Regions from separate parts of the Brevibacterium sp. K11IcPPYGO002 genome, predicted to be linked through region 1. Evidence: predicted binding sites of a transcription regulator. Region 1 holds the regulator's gene; each other region holds the start of a gene.
What was found. Region 1 encodes HspR, which represses chaperone genes until heat shock. Its sites were predicted from a motif close to AAGTTGAGTCNNNNNGACTCAACTT; they were not measured.

Region 1 (7,245 bases):
CCGACACGCCACCGACACAAAATTGAGATTCCGACACGAAAACCGACAACCTACAGGAGGGTCACTTCAATAATCTCTTCCCGGCCGGAATAAAACCGTCCTCATTAAAGTTGAGTCTGGTGTACGCAACTTTGATGAGGTCGACTTGACGGTCGAAACCTCGAAGAGAATACTTGAGTCCAGTTGGCTCAATGTGTGCGGTCGAGTGGTTCTGACTCAAGAACCGGAGCCGCCCGATCGCACACATTCGAGTCGCAGGAACTCACGAACAAAGGAGAGAACACTATGGCACGTGCAGTCGGAATCGACCTCGGAACCACGAACTCCGTCGTCGCCGTCCTCGAGGGCGGCGAGCCGAAGGTCATCGCAAACGCCGAGGGCGGTCGCACGACCCCGTCCGTCGTCGCGGTCAACAAGAACGGCGACTCCCTCGTCGGTGAGATCGCCAAGCGCCAGGCCGTCACGAACATCAAGAACACCGTCGCATCGGTCAAGCGCCACATGGGCACCGACTGGTCCACCGAGATCGGCGGCAAGAAGATGACGGCTCCCGAAGTCTCGGCCCGCATCCTCCAGAAGCTCAAGCACGACGCCGAGGAGTACCTGCAGGAGAAGGTCACCGACGCGGTGATCACCGTTCCCGCATACTTCAACGATGCTGAGCGCCAGGCGACGAAGGACGCCGGTGAGATCGCCGGCCTCAACGTCTCGCGCATCATCAACGAGCCCACCGCTGCCGCTCTGGCCTACGGCCTCGAGCGCGGCAAGGAAGACGAGCTCATCCTCGTCTTCGACCTCGGTGGCGGTACCTTCGACGTGTCCCTGCTCGAGGTTGCCAAGGACGAAGACGACTTCTCCACCATTCAGGTCCGTGCGACCTCCGGTGACAACCGCCTCGGCGGTGACGACTGGGATCAGCGCATCGTCGACTGGCTGGTCGAGCAGGTCAAGAACAACTACGGCGTGGACCTGACCAAGGACGCCACCGCTCTGCAGCGCCTCAAGGAAGCCGCTGAGCAGGCCAAGAAGGAACTGTCCTCGGCCACCAGCACGAACATCTCGCTGCAGTACCTGTCGATGAGCGAGAACGGCCCCATCCACCTGGATGAGACCCTCACCCGTGCGAAGTTCGAAGACCTGACCAAGGACCTCCTCGAGCGCACCAAGGCTCCCTTCCACGCAGTCATGAAGGACGCCGGCGTTTCCGTGTCCGACATCGACCACGTCGTCCTCGTCGGCGGTTCGACCCGTATGCCCGGCGTGACCCAGGTCGTCACCGAGCTCACCGGAGGCAAGGAGCCCAACAAGGGCGTCAACCCCGATGAGGTCGTCGCCATCGGCGCCGCGGTGCAGGCCGGTGTTCTCGTGGGTGAGCGCAAGGACGTCCTGCTCATCGACGTCACCCCGCTCTCGCTCGGACTCGAGACCAAGGGCGGCGTCATGACCAAGCTCATCGAGCGCAACACCCCGATCCCGACCAAGCGCTCGGAGACCTTCACCACCGCTGAGGACAACCAGCCCTCCGTGTCGATCCAGGTCTTCCAGGGTGAGCGTGAGTTCACTCGCGACAACAAGAACCTCGGCACCTTCGAACTGACCGGCATTGCTCCGGCTCCGCGCGGCGTGCCGCAGATCGAGGTCGCCTTCGACATCGACGCCAACGGCATCGTCCACGTGTCGGCCACCGACAAGGGCACCGGCACCGAACAGTCGATGACGATCACCGGCGGTTCCGCACTGCCGAAGGAAGACATCGACCGCATGGTCCGCGAGGCCGAGGAGCACGCAGAAGAGGACAAGAAGCGCCGTGAGGCCGCCGACGTCCGCAACAACGCGGAGAACCTCGCCTACCAGACCGAGAAGCTGCTGACCGACAACGCGGACAAGCTGCCCGAGGAGCTCAAGACCGAGATGCAGGGCGATGTCGACGCCGTCAAGGAAGCCCTCAAGGGTGAAGACGACGACGCCGTGAAGTCCGCCTACGACAAGCTCGTGGAGAACCAGCAGAAGATCGGCGAAGCCATCTACAGCCAGCAGGGCGGTGCCGAAGGTGCCGAAGCTGCCGGTGAAGGTACCGCCGATGCAGGCGCAGACGACGATGTCGTCGACGCCGAAGTCGTCGACGAAGAGGATGAGGAGAAGAAGTAATGACTGCCGAGGGCAACGACAAGTCGTCCGAGGAGCCAGGCTTCACCTTCAGTGACAAGCGCCGGGTCGATCCGAACACCGGTGAGGTCCGTCCCGAGGCCGACGCTGAGGCGGCCTCGGCCGGGGCCGGCGAGGAGCCGACCGCGGATCCGAACGCCGAGCAGGCAGCTGACGCCAGCGACCTCGGTGTGGACATCCCCGCCGACGCCTCGGGGCTTGAGGACATCGAGCCGGAGGCCGAGCCCGAACCGGGCTCGGACGCGGCGGGCTACCTCGCCGACCTCAAGCGCATCAACGCCGAGTATGCGGCCTACCGGATGCGCGCCGACCGCGAACGTGAGCGTGCGGCGCTCGGCGGCACGATCAAGGCCGTCGAGGCCCTGATCCCCGTGCTTGACGAGGTCAAGCTCGCTCGCGAGAACGGCGATGTCAGCGGGCCTTTCGAGACCCACGTGAACAAGCTCGTCGAATCGCTGAACAAGATCGGCGTCGAACAGTACGGGGAGGTCGGCGACGAGTTCGACCCGAACATCCACGAAGCACTCATGCAGCAGCCGTCGGATGAGGTCGAGAATCCGACGCTCTTCCTGGTCATGCAGCCGGGCTACCGAATCGGGGAGCGCATCATCCGCGCCGCCCGCGTCGGTGTCCAGCAGCCGGAGGACTGAACGACAACGATCGCCGAGGCGGCCGCCCGCCCCGTACGCCGGTTCACCGACGTACGGGGCCGGGGAACCGCCTCGGCGGCGGTCCGGATCTTCGGGGCAGTGCCCCGGGGATGCGGATTGTGAGAGGACAAGTGAATACCGTGATGACAGGATTGATTGGAAGGAAAGGAGGTGCCAGGTGAATACCGGACCTCAGAATGATTGGTTCGACAAGGACTTCTACAAAACCCTCGGCGTCTCCAAGGACGCTTCCGATGCCGAAATCAAGAAGGCCTACCGCAAACTCGCGCGCAAGTACCACCCGGACGCCAATCCCGGGGATGAGAAGGCCGAGGAGAAGTTCAAGGAGATCGGCCAGGCCCATCAGGTGCTCTCCGACAAGGAGTCCCGGGCTCAGTACGATCAGGTCCGTGCCATGGGCGGCGGTGCCCGGTTCAGCGCCGGTTCCGGCGGACCCGGAGGGGCTGCCGGCGGCGGATTCGACGACGTGTTCTCCGACCTCTTCGGAGGCGGCGGACGGACGCGAACCCGCACGACCTACGGCGGTGGGGGAGACGTTCCCCCGGATCTGGCGGATCTGCTCGGCGGATTCGGCGGAGGTTTCGGCGGTGGCGGCGGATACGGCGGCTACCAGCCTCCGGTCAAGGGCGGCGACATCAAGTCGAGCACGACGCTGTCGTTCACCGAAGCCATCGACGGTGCCTCGGTGAAGCTGAACATGCCCGGCGGGAAGCCGCTGACCGTGCGCACCCCGATCGGGGTCAAGGACGGACAGAAGATCCGCCTGGCCGGCAAGGGCAAGACCAGCCCCAACGGCGGTGAGCCCGGTGACGTCATCCTCACCGTGCACGTGAGCCCGCACCCGGTCTTCACCCGCGACGGTGACAACCTGCGGATGGACCTGCCCATCAGCTTCGACGAGGCGGCCCTCGGCGCCGAGGTCAAGGTGCCGACCCTGGGCGGAATGCCCGTCAAGGTGAAGGTTGCACCGGGGACGCCGTCGGGACGGACCCTGCGCGTGCGGGGCAAAGGTGTGAAGACGAAGAAGGGCACCGGCGACCTGCTGGCGACAGTCGAGATCGTGGCGCCGCAGAACCTGTCCAAGGAAGCCAAGCAGGCGGTCGAATCGTTCAGGGCCGCCACCGAAGGTGAGGATCCACGCGCCGGCTTGCTGGACAAAGCCAAGGCCAGTTGAGGTGGTGAATCACAATGCACATTTCATCGAGTGCGGCGGTGTATGTCATCTCGGTGGCCGCGGATCTGGCGGGCATGCACCCGCAGACGCTGCGGCAGTATGACCGCCTGGGTCTCGTCATTCCGGAACGCACTGCGGGCCGAGGCCGGCGTTACTCAGGGAAGGACATCGCCAAGCTGCGACTGATCCAGCAGCTGTCACAGGACGAGGGAGTCAACCTCGTCGGGATCAAGAAGATCATCGATCTGCAGAATCAGGTCGATGCGCTCAAGAGCCGCAATGAGGAGCTCGAGGACGAGGTTCGAGCACGCCGGTCGGCGCAGGAGCGCGATGCACGTGTCTTCGCGGCCGGCACCGCGGGCGGGGATGTCGTCTCGATCTCGAGGGGACGTCGCCCGCAGGGTCGTCCGGAGCCTGGAGCCCTGGTGCTGTACAACCGGTACCGGCGCGGCTGAGTCGGCAGTCGCCGGTCAGTGTCAGAGCGATCGGATCTGAGGCGGAGTGCGAACCCATCTGGGTATTCGCGCTCCGCCTCTTCGCATCTGTCCGAGGATTCTGCCTGTTTGCGGCGCAGAAGAGGACAGGTGCTGTGCGACACTGACTCTGTGGACGAGAAAGAGAAGGTTCGACAGGTCGCCGACAGCGCTGATTCGGCGGCTCAGGAAGCCGCAGACAGCCGCTGGTTCGAGCGGGTGGCCCGAGCGGGATTCATCGCCAACGGATTGGTCCACGCCATCCTCGGCGCGACCGCTGTGACGATCGGGCTGGGGCAAGGCGGCGGCGACGCCGACCAGGCAGGAGCTGTCGGCCAGATCGCTGCGCAGCCCTTCGGCATGGTGCTCATCATCGTCTGCTTCCTCGGCTGTGCGTTGATGGCTTTGTGGTGCCTGGTCAACGCGTTCTTCGGCTCAGCATCGCTGCGTGGCGCTGGTACTCGGGATCCGCAGGAGAAACAGGGGAGGAAACAGTGGACCGACTTCTTCACGGTGGTCGGTTCTGCCATCGCCTATGTAGTCGTGGCGGCAACCTTCTCCCAATTCGTCTTCGGCGGAGGAGCGGATTCGGGTAAGTCGAGTTCACAGGCCTCGACGACGGTGGCGAAGGTGCCGGGTGGACTGTATATCCTCATGGCCGTCGGCGCCGTGATTGCGATCATCGGCATCGTATTCTGTGTCAACGGTCTGCGGCGGAAGTGGAAAGACGAGCTGCGTCGGCCGCGCAGCGCGTTCACTCGCTTCCTCGTCGGCTTCACAGGCATCGTCGGGTATCTGGGCAAGGGCGCGACGCTGCTGTCGGTGGGCATCCTCATCGTGGTGTCCGCGGCGACCGGTGATCCGGAGGAGTTCACCGGAATCGACGGTGCGCTCAAGGGCATGCGCGATCAGCCGTTCGGGCCGTATCTGCTGTTGGCTGTGGGTCTCGGCCTGGTCCTCTACGGAGTCTTCCTCGCCCTGCGCTCGAGGTACGACCGCATGGAATGAGCTGTCTTCTGCCCGGCATCGCTGAGACGACGAAGGGCGCGAACCCGATCGGGTTCGCGCCCTTCGTCGTCTCACACCTAGCTCAATCGAGCCCGGGCGAGCTCAGGTCAGTCGCTATCAGATCTCAGCGGGATCCTGGGCGACCTTCTTGCGGCGCATGGTCATGGCGACCGCGACTCCACCGATGAGGAGGAGGCCGGCGCCGCCGACGAGACCGGTCAGCTCGGTACCGGTGCGAGGCAGGTCCCCGCCGTTGCCGGCATCTCCGTTGTCGCCATCGTCGTTGCCGTCTTCATCGCCGTCGCCGCCACCGGCGTTCGGGTCGTCCTCGACCGAGAAGTCACCGGTCAGTTCGTCATCGCCGCAGGTGACGGTGACGTCGTAATCGCCGATGTAGGCCGAGGCGTTGGAGGCGCTGGTGCCGTAGACGTTGACGTTGGCCTTGCCTTCGTCGTCAGCCTGGACGGTCTTGTCGAAAGCGGTGACGCTCGACTCGCCCTTCGGGTTGACGAGGAAGCGGACGTCTTCACCGGGCTCGCAGTTCTCGACGGCGAGGGTGACGCCCTTGTCGTCCTTGACGAAGTCAGCAGGAGTGATCGACTCGGGGGAGACGGTCAGCTTGGCTTCTTCAGCAGGAGTGGAGGGGGCTTCGGTCTCGTCTTCGGTGATGGTGAAGTCCTGAGCCGGGGAGTTGGTCTCGGACTCCTGGTCGACACCCCAGACCGAGTAGTCGCCGGCCGGGAGTTCGCCGTCGCCCTCGAACTTCAGGGTTGCGGAGACCTTTCCTTCGTCGTCGGCTTCGACTTCCTGGGTCGCAAACGGCGACGTTTCGTTGCCGCCGACGACGGTGACCGTGCCGTTCGGGGTGAAGCCCTCGCCGGTGACCTTGATGCCGTTGTCCGCGAACTCGCTCTGTGTGAACTCATCGGCGTTGAGCGAGACCGTCGGGTCGACCTCGGGAGCCTCGGGCTCGTCTGCGTCGTCGACGACGGAGAAGCTCAACCCGTCATAAGTGCGTTCTTCGTCGTCGCGAGTGATCGTGACGGAGAAGTCAACCGTACCGTTCTCGATGTCCTCGGCGGGCTGAGTGGAGTAGATGTTGTATTGGAAAGTATCGCCTTCAGCAGTTCCGGCTTCGCCAGTGAGCGAATCCGAGATCTTGTCTCCGGCCTCAAGGTCGGTGATCGTGACGACGATTCCCTTTTCCTTGTTGGCGAGATCCTCGGCGGTGATTTCCTTGGGGGAGGTCGTCACCTTCGCCTCGATAGCCTGCGCATCAGCCTCAGGTGACTCAGACGGAGTGCTCTCCTGGGCGTCGCCGGAGTTCTTGACGACAGTGTGTGAGTAGCTGCCCGAGTTAGGGGCAGCGATGACTGGGGATGCGGCCAGGCCGGTGATGGCGATGGCCACCGCGGGTGCGAGGGCGAGCTTCTTCATGTATTTCCTTAGAAAATTACAGCTGGGTGTGAAGTATTACGAATGTAACAGTAATGCAACATTCACCACACGCATAGTTGTGGTCGTTTTGTTCAGCTCTGAGTTCGGTTCTGGCGCAGAGTTCATTCTGCATTCATCCGAGCCGCCGATATCTCACGGGCTGCGCGACAGGCAGAGGGGCGGCTCAGCACACGCTGAGCCGCCCCTCTGCCTGTCGTTCTAGGCTGACTGCCTGTCTCGGATCAGAAGCTCGTCGGAGTCTGTCCGAATTTGTTCTTGCGGCCGGTCAGCGCGATCGCGGCACCACCGACGAGGA
Region 2 (7,245 bases), 1.5 Mb from region 1:
TCGCACATTCGCCGCGGAGGCCGGGATCACACTCCAGGACAAGCCGGCCCCGCTGTGGCAGCTGCTCGTCCTCAGCCTGCTCCTGTCCACGCGCATCAGTTCCGACATCGCCCTCGCGTGCGCGCGCGAGCTGTTCTCAGCGAAGTGGAGAACGCCGCAGCGTCTGCGCGCGAGCTCGTGGCAGCAGCGCGTCGATGCGCTCGGACGCGGCGGGTATCGCCGCTACGATGAGAGCACCGCCACCCGTCTGGCCGAGGCCGCCGATCTGCTCATCGACCGATGGGACGGGGACCTGCGGAAGCTGCGCGATGAGGCCGAGGGGCAGCCTCGTCGGATTTCGGGGCTCCTGCAGGAATTCACCGGGATCGGTCCGACCGGGGCATCCATCTTCCTCCGAGAGGCCCAGCAGGTCTGGCCCTCGGTGAGGCCTGCATTCGACACTCTCGTTCGCAAGGGCGCGAAGACGGCCGGGCTGCCGGAGCAGGACGAGAAGCTGGCCGCATTGGTCGATGACGACGACCTCGCAGGACTCGCGGCCGCGCTCGTGCGTCTCGCCCGAGATCCGGACCTCTCCGCCGACGCAGAGGACTGAGACCTCCGCCCAGGCCCGCGTGTTAGCATCGTGGCGTCTGAAAGGGGACGAGATGATGGCGAATATGTGGCTGACGCTGCAGCTGCTCGTCGTCGTGCTCTCTTCCGACCTCGACTCGGTCGTGCCCCAGTCCCCCACTCATCTCATCGTCCTCGCCCTCCTCGGTGCAGCCCTGCTGACGCCGATCGCTGCATGGGCGAGCATGGCTCTGCTGCGTGTGCTCTCACTGTCGGCACTCCCGCCGTCTCTGCCGGGCACGCGCCGAAGCATCCGCGAATTCCGTATGCCGGAGGAACCCGGCACTCCGGGTACGGCTCTGCCCAGAGCCCCCTCTTCCGTCGTTCACGCCATCGCCTGAACGACCTCGATCGCGTTCCGTACGCAACTCCTCCCCCGCCTCGGCGCGGGTGATCCTCATCAGTCATCACGGTGATGGCCGCACACGGCCCATTCAACCGCGCCTCAGTGCGCCTAAGTCCGAAGGACGATCACCTGTGAACATCTACGAATTCCTGCCCATCCGCCTGCTCGTCGAGGCCGCCTACACAGTGGTCACGGGGATCAGCGACATTCTCGAACCGCTCGCCGGCGGCTTCAGCGCCGCTCTGGCCGTCATCGTACTCACCGTGCTGGTCCGCGCCGTGCTCATCCCCGTCGGGGTGTCCCAGGTCAGGGCCGGCATCACTCGAAAACGGCTGGCCCCGAAGATCAGAGAGCTGCAGACGAAGCACAAGAAGCAGCCCGAACTCATGCAGCAGAAGCTCATGGAGCTGTACAAAGAGGAGAATGCCTCCCCCTTCGCCGGATGCCTGCCGGTGCTGGCACAGACCCCAGTGCTCATGGCCGTCTATGGCCTCTTCATCAATGCGACGATCGGCGGGCATGCCAATGAGCTGCTCGATCACACGCTCTTCGGTCTGCCCCTGAACACAAGCTTCGTCAGACTGCTCGGCGCCGGGGATCTCACCGGCACGGCCATCACGGTCTACCTCATCCTCGTCGTGCTCATCACCATCGTCGCCGGCTTCTCCCGCCATCTGCTCACTCCGGCTGCGCCCGAGACCCCGGCCGTTCCCGCGGGGAATCCGGGGAAGAACGGGTCGGATGCTCCGACGATGCCGGATCTGTCCGGGGTGATGAAGACCCTGAGCTTCATGCCCTTCCTCACCGCGATCTTCGCGCTCTTCGTCCCCTTGGCCGCCGCACTCTACCTGGCGACGACGACCACGTGGACGCTCGGCGAACGGCTCGTCCTCAACAAGCTCCTCGGGGCGAACGACCCCCAACCCGAACAGTCCTCTGCCACCCGCGGCTGAACCGGGACGCGACGCTCGCAGCAACGACAGAGCCCGGGACGAAAGAACGGAGTCCTTCGTCCCGGGCTCATGCGGGGACCGCCTCGGCGATCGAGGGATCAGGCCATGATCGGCTCCGGGCGAGCACCGGCCATGACCCTGAGGTCGCCGCCTTCGACGGTGGCACGCACGGTGCCGCCCTCGTCGACCGCCTCGGTGACGAGGAGATCGGCGATGCGGTCGTCGAGTTCGCGCTGGATCACGCGGCGCAGCGGACGGGCACCGAACTCGGGCTCGTAGCCTTCATCGGCGAGCCAGTCGAGAGCCTCTGCCGAGACGTCGAGGGCGATGCCCTGAGCCTCGAGACGCTGCTTCGACGCGGCCAGCTGCTGATCGACGATGGAGCGCAGCTGCTCGCGATCGAGGCGGGCGAAGATCACGGTGTCGTCGATGCGGTTGATGAACTCCGGCCGCATGAATTCCTTGAGCCGCCCCATGACCTTGGCCTTGAGGTCTCTCTCGGCGTCCTCCGCAGCACCGGAGGCGAAGCCCAGCGGAGTGCCGGACATGAACTCGGACCCGAGGTTCGAGGTCATGATGATCACGGTGTTGCGGAAGTCGACCGTGCGTCCTTGGCCGTCGGTGAGACGTCCGTCGTCGAGGACCTGCAGCAGCAGGTTGAACGCATCCGGGTGGGCCTTCTCGACCTCATCGAGGAGGATGACCGAATACGGGCGACGGCGGACCTTCTCCGTCAGCTGACCGGCTTCGTCGTAGCCGACGTAGCCGGGAGGGGCACCGACGAGCCGGGACACCGTGTGGCGTTCGCCGAACTCGCTCATGTCGAAGCGGATCATGGCCGACTCGTCGTCGAACAGGGTCTGCGCCAGAGCCTTCGCCAGCTCCGTCTTTCCGACGCCGGTGGGGCCGAGGAAGAGGAAGCTGCCGATGGGTCGGTTGGGATCGGCCATACCGGTCTGGCGGCGGCGGATGGCGCGGGAGACGGCGGTCACGGCTTCGTCCTGTCCGACCACTCGGTCGTGGAGGACCTCCTCCATGTTCGCCAGACGCGCCTTCTGGCTCTGCGTCATCCGCTCCGCCAAGATTCCGGTGGCGCGGGAGACCACATGCGCGATCTCCTGCTCGCCGATGATCGCCTCTGCGGCAGCGGTCTTCACGGCCTCCGCGTCCGGGTTCTCGGCTGATTCGATCCGGGCGGCCACCTCGTTGATCTCATCGCGGACGCGGCCTGCGCGCTCGTAATCCTCGACCTCGATGGCGGACTTCTTCTCCGCTTCGAGTTCGGAGAGCTTGAGCTTGAGCGCGTCGATGTCGACCGCGGGTCCGCGCCCCAGCGACATCCGGGCGCCGGCCTGGTCGATGAGGTCGATGGCCTTGTCCGGCAGGAACCGGTCGGTGATGTAGCGGTTCGACAGCTCCACGGCTGCGCGGACCGCCTCGGCGGTGTAGGTGACCTCGTGGAACTCCGCGTAGCGGTCTTTGAGTCCGTCGATGATCGTCACCGCGTCCTCGACGCTCGGCTCACCCACGGTCACCGGCTGGAAGCGGCGTTCCAGAGCGGAGTCCTTCTCGATGGTGCGGTACTCCTTGAGCGTGGTTGCGCCGATCATGTGCAGGTCGCCGCGAGCCAGCCGCGGTTTGAGGATGTTGCCGGCGTCCATCGAGTTCGCTTCGCCGTTGCCGCCGGCACCGACGAGGGTGTGGAGTTCGTCGACGAAGACGATCATGTCTCCGTCATCGGCGATCTCGTTCAGCGCTCCGGTCAGGCGCTCTTCGAAATCACCCCGGTAGCGGGTGCCGGCGAGCATTCCGGGCATATCGAGCGCGATGATGCGCTTGCCCTGCAGCTGCTTGGGCACCTGACCGGAGTGGATGGCCTGGGCGAGGCCTTCGGCGACCGCGGTCTTGCCGACGCCTGCCTCGCCGAGGAGGACCGGGTTGTTCTTCGTCCGGCGGGCGAGGATCTCGATCGTCTGTTCGATCTCCTCCGCACGGCCGATGACGGGATCGAGTCTGCCCTCGGCTGCGAGTTCGGTGAGGTCGGTGCCGAACTTCTCCAGCACGGATTCCTGACCGTCCTCACCCTCGGCTTCCTGGCCGGGGTGCATGCCTGCGGCTTCGGCCGCCTCGGCGCCGGCCTGCAGTGCGGCCTGGGTGACTCCCGCCTGGGCGAGGATCCGACCGGCGGGCATCTCCTGATTGAGCACGAAGGCGAAGAACATGTGCTCCGGATCGATGTAGGTCGATCCGAACGCTCGCGCCACCTGGTAGGCATCGAGCAGGGCGCGCTGGGCGGAGCCGGTCAGTGTGGGAGTGGAATCCGCCTCGGTGTCGGTTGCAGCCGGAAGCCGCTCTTCGACGCTGGCGGCGATGGCCTCGGGGTCGGCGCCTGCCTGGCGCACGGCGGAGATTCCGGGTTCGGAACCGACCATGGTGCGCAGGATATGGAGTGCGTCGACCTCGGACTGGCCGTGGCGGCCTGCGAACTCCGCGGCCGCTTCGATGACCTCATGGCTGCGCTTGCTCAGCAGTCGGTTGATGTCGACGGAACGGCCTCGGCGGGCTCCGGTCTGTCCCTGGAGGAAACGAGCGAGGAACTCGTCGAACGAGTCTCCGCCCGAGCCTGCGGGTCCGAAGAATGTGGCCAAAGCTGACCTCCTCTTTCAAAGTTGAGCGTATACGACTCAATCAACAGAGGTGGGCGCGCGGTTATTCCCGAGTCGGCTGAGTTCGGTGTCACATGCGGTGACGGGCCGACGTGCGGTCAGCCCTTCGAAGGCCAGCCGTTGGGTTCGCAGCCCTGCAGACCCTTCGTCTGCTGCTGCATGAGCGGTGCGGTCTTGCCCGGTCCGGGGCAGGATTCGTGACCGTGGCCCAGCGCGTGCCCGACCTCGTGATTGATGAGGTACTGCCGATACTGGACGATGTCATCGAATTCATCGGTGGCCGCCACCCAGCGTTTGGCGTTGAGGATGACGTTGGGTCCGTTGCGGCACGAAAGCTTGCCTAAGGTCCGCAGAGGCAGGCACATCTCGTCGACGGTGTCAGGGCTGGCGATGGAGATCATCGTGTCCTGTCCTTCGTCGACGAGTTCGATGGAGACGTTGTCGATGTCCTGCCAGCCGCGTTCGTCCTGGAGGGTCTTGATGATGAAGTCGCCGGCCTCGTCGACGTCGATGGGCAGGTTGTCTTCGACGCGCAGAGCGACCTTGAAGGTGGTGCCGTCGTCGCGGTTGGGTCCGGTCTCGTCTTTCGGCCGGTCCCATCGGCCGCTGCCGTGGGTGTCGATATCGTCTTCGCTCACCCCGGCGGCTCCGGCGTCGTCGATGCTCGAGGTCTCGGAGGGCGAAGAGGATTCCGTCGGCTCACCCGACTGCGTGGTCTCCCCCGTCGGGTCGGCGGAGGCGGCAGGGGTCTCGGCGGCTTTCGGAGTCGGTCGGGTCTCGTCGTCGGCTGCGGGCGCGCAGGCGCTCAGCCCGATGAGCAGCGAGACCGCGGCAAGGGAGGTCAGGGTGCGGAGGCGTGGGCGGGAGACGGGGCGGGTTCGACTGAGCACGCCTGTGAGTCTATCCGCTGCCGATTCATCGAGAAACGGGCTGCGTGTCGAGAAACGGGTGTGCACACCCGAGTCTCGGCACTCAGCCCGTTTCTCGGCGAGCGGTCAGAACTCGAGGATGCCGCCGGGCCCGCGCAACCTGGCATGCAGGCGACAATCCGACCCCTCGACCACTGTGGTGTCCCCGGCCCCGAGCACGTCGAGCACCTCCCGTGCAGCCTCAGGTTCTGGACTGTCCACGCGGAAGTCGAGCAGCTCGAGGGTGGGCAGCGCCGCCTCGGCGGGGTGGACGGATTCGCCCCAGTCGATGAGGAACGGCTGCGCACCTGAGTGCGGCAGCGGGGAGCGGGTGGTCAGCCGCCACTCGAGACGCTCACCCTCGGCGGTGTCGCGGGCCATGTCCTGGACCTCCCCGAAGTCGATGCCCGCGGTGTTCGCGGCCGCGATCTTCGCGAGGAATGCCGGCGGGTGGATGGCCCAGGTCTGCAGGGTCGGCTCGGAGGCCAGATGCGCGTCGAGCGGCAAGGTCCCGTCAGCGGGCGGTTCCTGCTGCGGGTCGGGGCCGAGGATTTCCAGGTAGGTGCGCGCCCCCTCCGGCCAGCCCGCCGGGGCGAGCCCGAGGAGATGATTCGCGGTCCCCCGTCCCGGGTGCGAACCGCCGGGGACCGCGCGCAGACCGGTGGCCTCTTCCACGGCGGCGACCCCGGCCTCGAGGTCGGGCACCGTGATGATGAGGTGGTCGAGCTGCGCGGGAATGGTGTTCAGAGTGTCCATGATCCACCCGGACCTTTCAGATGAGCGTGCAGACCCTCAGTCTCCCCTTCTTGGCCGTCGAGGGCAATGATGTCGAGCGCGATGCCGAAGAAGTCGAGCACCGAACCGACCGCGGCCGGAGCGTCGCTGGCTGCCCACAGCTTCTCGAGACGAACCCACGGCATCTCCTGCCTTGCCGGATGGTCGGAGTCCTTCCAGTCGATGAGGAACGGCTGGATTCCCGACCATGGCAGCGGGGTGCGCCTGGACAGGCGCCAATCGAGCACGGTTCCGTCCGGTCTGCGCCGGGTCATGTCACGAACCTCGCCGAGGTGGACCCGCGGTTCCCGTGACCGCGCAGCGGCCGTGACGAGACCGTCGAAATCGTCCGGCCGGATCGCCCACCTCTGCACGGTCGGTGCGATGATCCCGGCCAACCGCGCGGCCGCGAGCGCCGGGTCCTGCTCTGGGTCGGGACCGAGGATCTCGAGATACGTGAGCGGGCTCGGACCTTCTTCACGCGCGAGTCCGAGCGAATCGGCGAACTCATCGCTGAGCTCGAGCCCGAGCAGCGCATTGGCCGTCCCCAGACCCGGATGAGCGCCCCCGTCAACGGCCGCGACACCGAGGCGAACCTCACATTGCTCAACATATTTCTGAAGGTTAGGAACGGCGATGACCAGATGGTCGAAGCAGGAATTACTCAACATGTCTCAATATTAAGCCACGAATTGACTGCGATTGCGCGGATGCGCTTAACTCAGGGCATGCACATCCACTTCGGGTTCCGCGCCGGACACTGCCGCTTCCTGCCGTTAATGGCACCCGCAATGTCCGCAGATTGTTGAACTATCTCTCTCAGTTCCTCCTGTTCCACCCCTTTGACCCGAAGGACCTCTTCTATGACGGACCACCGTCTCTCCACCTCAGCGCCTCTGACTCAGCGGCGCCTCGACCGCCGCTCGGTCCTCAGCCTCGGTCTCGGCTTCGGCGCTCTGCTCACCCTCAGCGCCTGCACACCGCGTGAC
Region 3 (7,245 bases), 160 kb from region 1:
GGGTGAGCTTCTGCCGACCGCCGCCGGGCAGCCGCAGCACACCCTTCTTCGCCAGCCTCGACAGGAACGGCATGAGCATCGTCTCCCCCGGACCGTAGACCGACGCGGGCCGCAGAATCGCGGCATCAGGGCGGATCCTCATGACAAGCTGCTCGGCGAGAGCGTGAGTGCGGGAGTAGGCGTCGGCGAATTCGCTGGGGTCCTTCGGCCCAGCTTCCTCCCACAGCTCGGTGTGGGGTTCGGTCTCGGAGTACACCGTCGTCGAGGACAGGTGGACGATCCGGGCGACCGGGAAGGCGTCGAGGACATGACGCGTGCCCGTCACCTTCACGGCGTAGAGATCGTCGTCATCGGCGCTGACCGAAGAGATTCCGGCACAGTGGAAGACCGAAGTCACGCTCTTGGCCAACGAGGTCACCGACGCGGGAGCGGGTTCCGTGATGTCCCAGTGCTGGAAGTTCACCCCGGGGATCTCGGGGTCCCTCCGGCACAGGGCATAGACCGTTTCGTCCCGATCGGCGAGCGCCCTTGCAATGGCACCACCGATGAAGCCGCTGGCTCCGGTCACTATCACCGACACGACGGTCCTCTTCTCATCGTCACACCCTCCGCCTCAGCGGCGGTGCTGCCACTGCGGTTCCCTCTTGTTCAGGAAGGCATCGATCCCCTCCTGCGCATCGGCTGCGACGGCGTTGTCCGCCATCACCTGCGACATCCGCGCATAGGCATCGGCCACAGGCAGTTCCCGCTGTTCGTAGAACGCAGCCTTTCCTAGGGCAACTGTAGCCGACGAGGCGGACGCGACCTTGCGAGCCAATTCCAAGGTGGCCGACTCCAGATCGGCATCGGCGACGACATCCGAGACGAGACCGAACGTCAGCGCATCGTCAGCGGTCACGAAATCACCGGTCAGCAGCATCCGCATCGCCTGCTTCGCCGGCACCGCACGGGAGAGCGCCACCATCGGAGTCGAACAGAACAGCCCGATCTTCACCCCGGGGGTCGCGAACCTGGCGGATTCGGCGGCGACGGCCAGATCGCAGGTCGCCGCCAACTGGCAGCCGGCCGCCGTGGCCACGCCCTGGACCTGCGCGATCACCGGCTGCGGGATGGATCGGATGAGCTGCATCAGCCGTGCACAGGCATCGAACGTGACCTGCTGCGTCTCCAGATCCGCCCCGCGGATCTCGGTGAGGTCATGACCGGAACTGAAAACATGACCGGCGGTCGACAAGATGACTGCGCGCACATCGGTGCGGTCGGCCACCTCGGTGAGGGTGTCGATGAGGGATTCCATCACCTCGAGCGACAGCGCGTTGCGCGTGGATGGCCGATTGATCGTCACGGCCGCGACCCCGTCGTCGAGGTGGCCGAATACAATTGATTCCGACATAGCCTCATTCTGCCAAAGGCCGCCGGGTCCGGCGCGGAATCTGCGCCGACGATTTCCGCCCGCCTCCGGACCCATCCGCCCCGAGGGGAGCGGCACGGAAGGACTGGCATGACCACACTGCTGATGATCATCGGATTCGGTGCCGCCACCTCGGTGGTGGTCGGTCTGGGGCAGAAGCTCAAGCTTCCGTGGCCGGCGCTCATGGTCCTCATCGGCATCGCCGGCGCGTTCATCCCCACTTTCGCCGAGGTGGCCATCGATCCGGAGCTCGTCCTCCCCCTGTTCCTGCCGCCCCTGCTCTTCGCCGCCGCTCAGAAGACATCGTGGGCGCTGTTCGCGATCCGGTGGCGCACGATCCTCGGCATGTCCGTGGCCCTGGTCGGGGTGACCGTGGCCGCCGTAGCCGGGTCCGCGGTCTTCCTCATCCCCGGAATCACGATCGCCGCAGCCATCGCGCTCGGCGCGATGCTCGCCCCGCCCGACCCCGTCGCCGTCGAAGCCGTGGCCAGCACCGTGTCCATCCCCCGCCGCATCATGTCGACCCTGCAGAGCGAGGGCCTGTTCAACGATGCCGCCTCCCTGGTCATCTTCCAGACCGCAATGGCCGCGGTGTTGGCCGGCACCGAGGTGGACTTTGCCGATCTGGCCGTGTCGTTCGTCGTCTCCGCCGTCGTGGCGATCCTCGTCGGTCTGGTCCTGTCCTTCGCCGCCTGGTGGGTGATGGAGAAGATCGATCACACGATCGCTCGGTCCTCCCTGATGCTCGTCCTGCCCTTCGGCGTCTACCTCGTCGCCGAGCACTTCCACGCCAGCGGGGTCATCGCCGTCGTCGTTGCGGCCCTCGAGGTGCGGCGCCGCGATGTCGCGGGCAACTCGGCGGAGCGGGTGACACAGAATTCGACGTGGCAGGTCCTCGAGATGCTCATTACGGGAATCGCCTTCGGACTCATCGGCCTCGACCTGCGCCTCATCGTCGAATCCGAGCATGCCGACCTCGGGCGAGCGCTGCTCGTCGGCGGCTTCATCGCCGTCGTGGTCGTCGCCGTCCGCTTCGTGTGGCTGCTGCTGGGCACACTCATCGAACGCAAGAGACGCGAGGAGGATCCCGACGCCGCACCCTTGAGCGTCCGCGATGCCACACTGATGACCTGGGGCGGGATGCGCGGCCTGGCCACCGTGGCACTCGCCCTGTCGATCCCGGCTACGACGGCCTCCGGAGCCCCTTTCCCGGGGCGGTCCTATGTCGTCGTCGCGGCGGCGGTGGTCCTGCTGGTCACTCTGGTGCTGGCGGGCCTGAGCTTTCCGACAGTCGTCGCTGTCCTCGGCATCGACGACGAAGCGGAGAAGGAACATCAGGCGACCAGGGACATCGCACTGCGCGCCTACAAGGCCGCGATGCGCGAGATCAAGAACGATGACAGCCTGCCCGACGACATCATCGAACCACTGCGCGCGAGGTTCAAAGTCCTGCACGATCAGCTCAGCGGAACCACCGATGACCAGGCGAGTTCGGAGCAGGCGATGGCGTTCAAGGAACACCGGGAGCAGATGCTGGCCGTGCAGAAGAAGGCCATGCAGTCCGCCCGCGCCGAGGTGCTCAAGGCCCGTCGTGAGCGCGGCACCGATCCGGAGGTTGCGGACAAGGTGCTCCACCGCTTCGACCTGCAGTCCGTCATCACCCGGTAGGAACGGGCCGGTCCCGGTAGGAACGGGCCCGGTTGGGTTTCCGGGCCGGTCCCTGACCGGTGGCGCCACGCATCCGGGCGTTGACCCGCATCCGGACGGGCCGCCTCGGCGAACTTCCTATCGATTTTCAAAGTTGAGCGGAATAGACTCAACTTTGTCGGTGTTGTTCTTTTCGCGAGCTGAAATCAGCACAGAATTCAAGAAGGAGTTGCGTACATGGACGCACAGATGACAACCAAGTCCCGGGAGGCGCTGCAGGCCGCGGTCAATGACGTCGTCGCCCGGAAGAACAACCAGATCGAACCGGCCCACCTCGTCGCGGCCCTGCTCGGCCAGCCCGATTCGCTCGCCGCGACCCTGCTGACGAAGGTCGGTGCCGACCCGCAGACCGTGCTGCGGTCCATCGAATCCGTGATCAGCGGATTCCCCACCGTCAGCGGTTCCACCGTCAGCCAGCCGGGGCTCTCCCGCGCCGGCCTGGAGATGATGAACCTCGCACAGGAGGAGATGACGGCACTCGGCGATCAGTTCGTCTCGACCGAGCACCTGCTGCTGGCCGCCGCGGCCGGCAAGGACGGTGCCGGTGAGGCACTGCGCGCGAATGGAGCGAACAGGGAAGCACTGCTCGCGGCCCTGCCCGAGCTGCGCGCCGGAAAGAAGGTCACCTCGGAGAACCCCGAGGAGACGATGCAGTCGCTGGAGAAGTTCGGCATCGACCTCACCGCCGTCGCCCGGGAAGGCAAGCTCGACCCGGTGATCGGCCGCGATAAGGAAGTCCGCCGAGTCGTGCAGGTGCTCTCCCGCCGGACGAAGAACAACCCCGTCCTCATCGGTGAGCCCGGCGTCGGCAAGACTTCCGTCGTCGAAGGCCTGGCCCAGCGCATCGTGGCCGGTGACGTGCCCGAATCGCTGCGCGACAAGACGCTCATCAGCCTCGATCTGTCTGCCATGGTCGCCGGCGCGAAGTACCGCGGCGAGTTCGAGGAGCGTTTCAAGGCCGTGCTCGAGGAGATCAAGAACGCCGACGGCCGGATCATCACCTTCATCGACGAGCTCCATACGATCGTCGGTGCCGGTGCCGGCGGGGACTCCTCGATGGACGCAGGCAATATGCTCAAGCCGATGCTCGCCCGCGGTGAGCTGCGGATGATCGGTGCCACCACGCTCGACGAATACCGCGAGAACATCGAGAAGGATCCCGCCCTCGAGCGGCGGTTCCAGCAGGTGTTCGTCGGTGAGCCCAGCGTCGAGGACACGATCGCCATCCTGCGCGGGCTCAAGGAACGCTACGAAGCCCATCACAAGGTCTCGATCAACGACGGCGCCCTGGTCGCGGCCGCGACGATGTCGAATCGGTACATCACCGGCAGGCAGCTGCCGGACAAGGCCATCGACCTCGTCGACGAGGCGGCGTCCCGCCTGCGGATGGAGATCGATTCGGCTCCGGTCGAGATCGATGAGCTCCGCCGTGCCGTGGACCGCCTGAAGATGGAGGACATGGCCCTGGCGAAGGAGACCGATTCCGCCTCGATCGAGAGGTTGAGTGCCCTGCGTGCCGATCTCGCCGACAAGGAGGAGGCGCTGCGCGGACTCGAGGCCACCTGGGAGTCCCAGCGTGCCGGTCTCAACCGGGTCGGTGAGCTGAAGACGAAGCTCGACGAGCTGCGTTCGGCCGCCGAGAAGGCTCAGCGCGACACGGACCTCGAGACCGCGTCCCGTCTGCTCTACGGCGAGATCCCCGCCGTGCAGAAGGAGATCGCCGAGGCCGAAGCCGCCGAAGCCCAGGCCGAGGCGGGAACGGAATCGGATCAGATGGTCTCGGACAAGGTCTCGAGCAATGACATCGCCGAGGTGGTCTCCTCGTGGACGGGCATCCCCGCCGGACGCCTCGTCCAGGGTGAGGTCGAGAAGCTGCTGGGAGCCGAGGGCATCCTCGGTGAGCGTCTCATCGGGCAGAAGAACGCCGTCGCCGCGGTCTCCGATGCCATCCGCCGTTCACGTGCCGGTGTCGCCGACCCGGATCGCCCGACCGGTTCGTTCCTGTTCCTCGGCCCCACGGGTGTCGGCAAGACGGAGCTCGCGAAGTCTCTCGCGGACTTCCTCTTCGACGACGAGAAGGCCCTGATCAGGATCGATATGAGCGAGTACGGTGAGAAGCACACCGTGTCCCGCCTCGTCGGTGCCCCTCCGGGCTACGTCGGATACGACGAGGGCGGCCAACTCACCGAGGCGGTCCGCCGTCGCCCGTACTCCGTCGTCCTGCTCGACGAGGTGGAGAAGGCGCACCCCAGTGTCTTCGACATCCTGCTGCAGGTCCTCGACGACGGGCGGCTCACCGATGGTCAGGGACGCACGGTCGACTTCAGGAACACCATTCTGATCCTGACCTCGAACCTCGGCTCGCAGTTCCTCGTCGACAAGAGCCTGTCGACCGAGGAGCAGAGGTCCAAGGTGCTCGATGTCGTGCATTCGACGTTCAAGCCCGAGTTCCTCAACCGCCTCGACGACATCGTGCTCTTCGATGCGCTCAGCCAGACCGAGCTCGCGTCGATCGTCGATCTGCAGATCGCGCACATGTCCCGCCGGCTCTCCGACCGTCGGGTCTCGCTCGAGGTCACTCAGGGCGCCGAGGACTGGTTGGCCCTCGAAGGCTACGATCCGGCGTTCGGTGCTCGGCCGCTGCGCAGGCTGGTCCAGCGCGAGATCGGCGACAAACTGGCCCGCGCGCTGCTGGCCGGCGACATCGTCGACGGGGACACCGTGGTCGTCGACCTGCCCGAGGATCCCGAGGCCACCGGCCTGGAGCTGCGCCCCAAGCGCTGAGGCTCCCGGTCACGCGGGTTCAGCCCAGTCTGAGTTGGAAAGCACATGTTTGAACATGGGCTATCCAACTCAAACTGGGCTGTTCTGCCTACCGATGCCAGCCGAACGCGGGAACTGCGAATGTCTGCGCCGACAGGAGGAGTGGCTGACAGTCGTTGCGGCGCAGTTCCCTCAGGCGGCACAGCACGAGGGCGCTGAACCGGAGCACAGAGTCGAATGGGACATGTTCTTCCGAATCGCTCACCTTCTTCGGTGAGCGTTTCAGAGAAACATGTCCCATTCTGCGTCTGCTGGACGCCGAGCACCGTGGGCTGGAGGCTGTGCGCGGCTTACTTGCCGCGGCTGCCTGCGGCGTCGACGCGCACACGGACTACTTCTTGCGTGGCCCGGCAGAAGCTTTCGACTTGGCACTCCCGCCGGCCTTCGCAACAGTGTCTTTGGAACCGCGGCCACCGGCCACTCGACCAGCCGAACCGCCGCGGCCACCCGCCGAAGCGCCCGAAGCCCCACCAGCATCCCGCGGCGCCGATGACGTCCACCAGTGCCGCAGGTAGGCGCTGACTTTCGCGAACGAACGGTCGCGGATGAAGATCGCATCGACGGCGATCATCGTCAGCGAGAACCACGGCAGGCCCATGAGCAGCGCGATGCCCAAATGGAAGGACAGGATGCCCAGCAGCGCGATGATGCGGGTGTAGCGGTTGAAGAGCATGAACGGGAAGGCGCACTGGAAGAGGATCGATCCCCACGAGATCGCCACGACCATCGGCCCCCACGCCGTCATCAGGTCCGACAGCACCGGCCACGTGCCGAACTGCTGAGTGTGCAGCGGGTTGTACACGGCGAAACCGTGCTGCCAGGCTTCACCTCCGGCCTTGTACAGACCACCCGACATGTAGATCGCGCACACCTGGAACGCGAGCACGACGATCGCCAGATTGTTGGCCATGATGAGCGCCCAGCGCCACTGACCGCCGTCGTTGTCCGGAAACTCCGGGTTCCGCGCCCGCCGCCTGGCATCGAGGGACCACCGGCGGGTCGTATCGGCGAAGAGCAGGGCGATCATGAACATCCGGTAGGCGTTGTCGCCCTGATCCCCCGCCCCGTCGTTGAGCTCGATGAAGCTCACCCACAGCACGAGGTAGAAGGGCAGGACGATGCGCGTGCGCCAGCCGAGGATGATGACGATCGCCAACAGCGCGAGTCCGATCATCATCGCGGTGAACAGCGGCGGCACAGTCACCGCCCGATGGAAGAGGGAGAACAGCCAGATGTTCGGGAAGTCGCTCTTCGGTTCGGCGATCTCGCCGTTCCAGGCTGATCCCACACCGAAGGCGTAGTGC

Region 2: a site for HspR is predicted at 4,575-4,599, ahead of QYM46_RS04725 (ATP-dependent Clp protease ATP-binding subunit). Genes of this name have one in related genera too.
Region 3: a site for HspR is predicted at 3,210-3,234, ahead of clpB (ATP-dependent chaperone ClpB). Genes of this name have one in related genera too.

What each region holds. Positions count from the first base shown of each region.
Region 1 is NZ_CP131929.1:3,666,469-3,673,713, reverse strand. Features, by position in the region: gene dnaK (molecular chaperone DnaK) at 286-2,148, shown strand; gene QYM46_RS16855 (nucleotide exchange factor GrpE) at 2,148-2,816, shown strand; gene QYM46_RS16850 (DnaJ C-terminal domain-containing protein) at 2,995-4,011, shown strand; gene QYM46_RS16845 (heat shock protein transcriptional repressor HspR) at 4,026-4,466, shown strand; gene QYM46_RS16840 (DUF1206 domain-containing protein) at 4,617-5,492, shown strand; gene QYM46_RS16835 (lipoprotein 17-related variable surface protein) at 5,610-6,929, opposite strand; gene QYM46_RS16830 (hypothetical protein) at 7,172-7,245, opposite strand, start outside.
Region 2 is NZ_CP131929.1:1,064,362-1,071,606, reverse strand. Features, by position in the region: gene QYM46_RS04740 (endonuclease) at 1-592, shown strand, start outside; gene QYM46_RS04735 (hypothetical protein) at 645-950, shown strand; gene QYM46_RS04730 (YidC/Oxa1 family membrane protein insertase) at 1,087-1,908, shown strand; gene QYM46_RS04725 (ATP-dependent Clp protease ATP-binding subunit) at 2,007-4,556, opposite strand; gene QYM46_RS04720 (DUF3152 domain-containing protein) at 4,673-5,464, opposite strand; gene QYM46_RS04715 (VOC family protein) at 5,570-6,238, opposite strand; gene QYM46_RS04710 (VOC family protein) at 6,226-6,927, opposite strand; gene QYM46_RS04705 (TIGR04028 family ABC transporter substrate-binding protein) at 7,120-7,245, shown strand, end outside.
Region 3 is NZ_CP131929.1:3,828,019-3,835,263, forward strand. Features, by position in the region: gene QYM46_RS17530 (NAD-dependent epimerase/dehydratase family protein) at 1-580, opposite strand, end outside; gene QYM46_RS17535 (enoyl-CoA hydratase) at 614-1,393, opposite strand; gene QYM46_RS17540 (Na+/H+ antiporter) at 1,502-3,079, shown strand; gene clpB (ATP-dependent chaperone ClpB) at 3,296-5,902, shown strand; gene QYM46_RS17550 (HTTM domain-containing protein) at 6,273-7,245, opposite strand, start outside.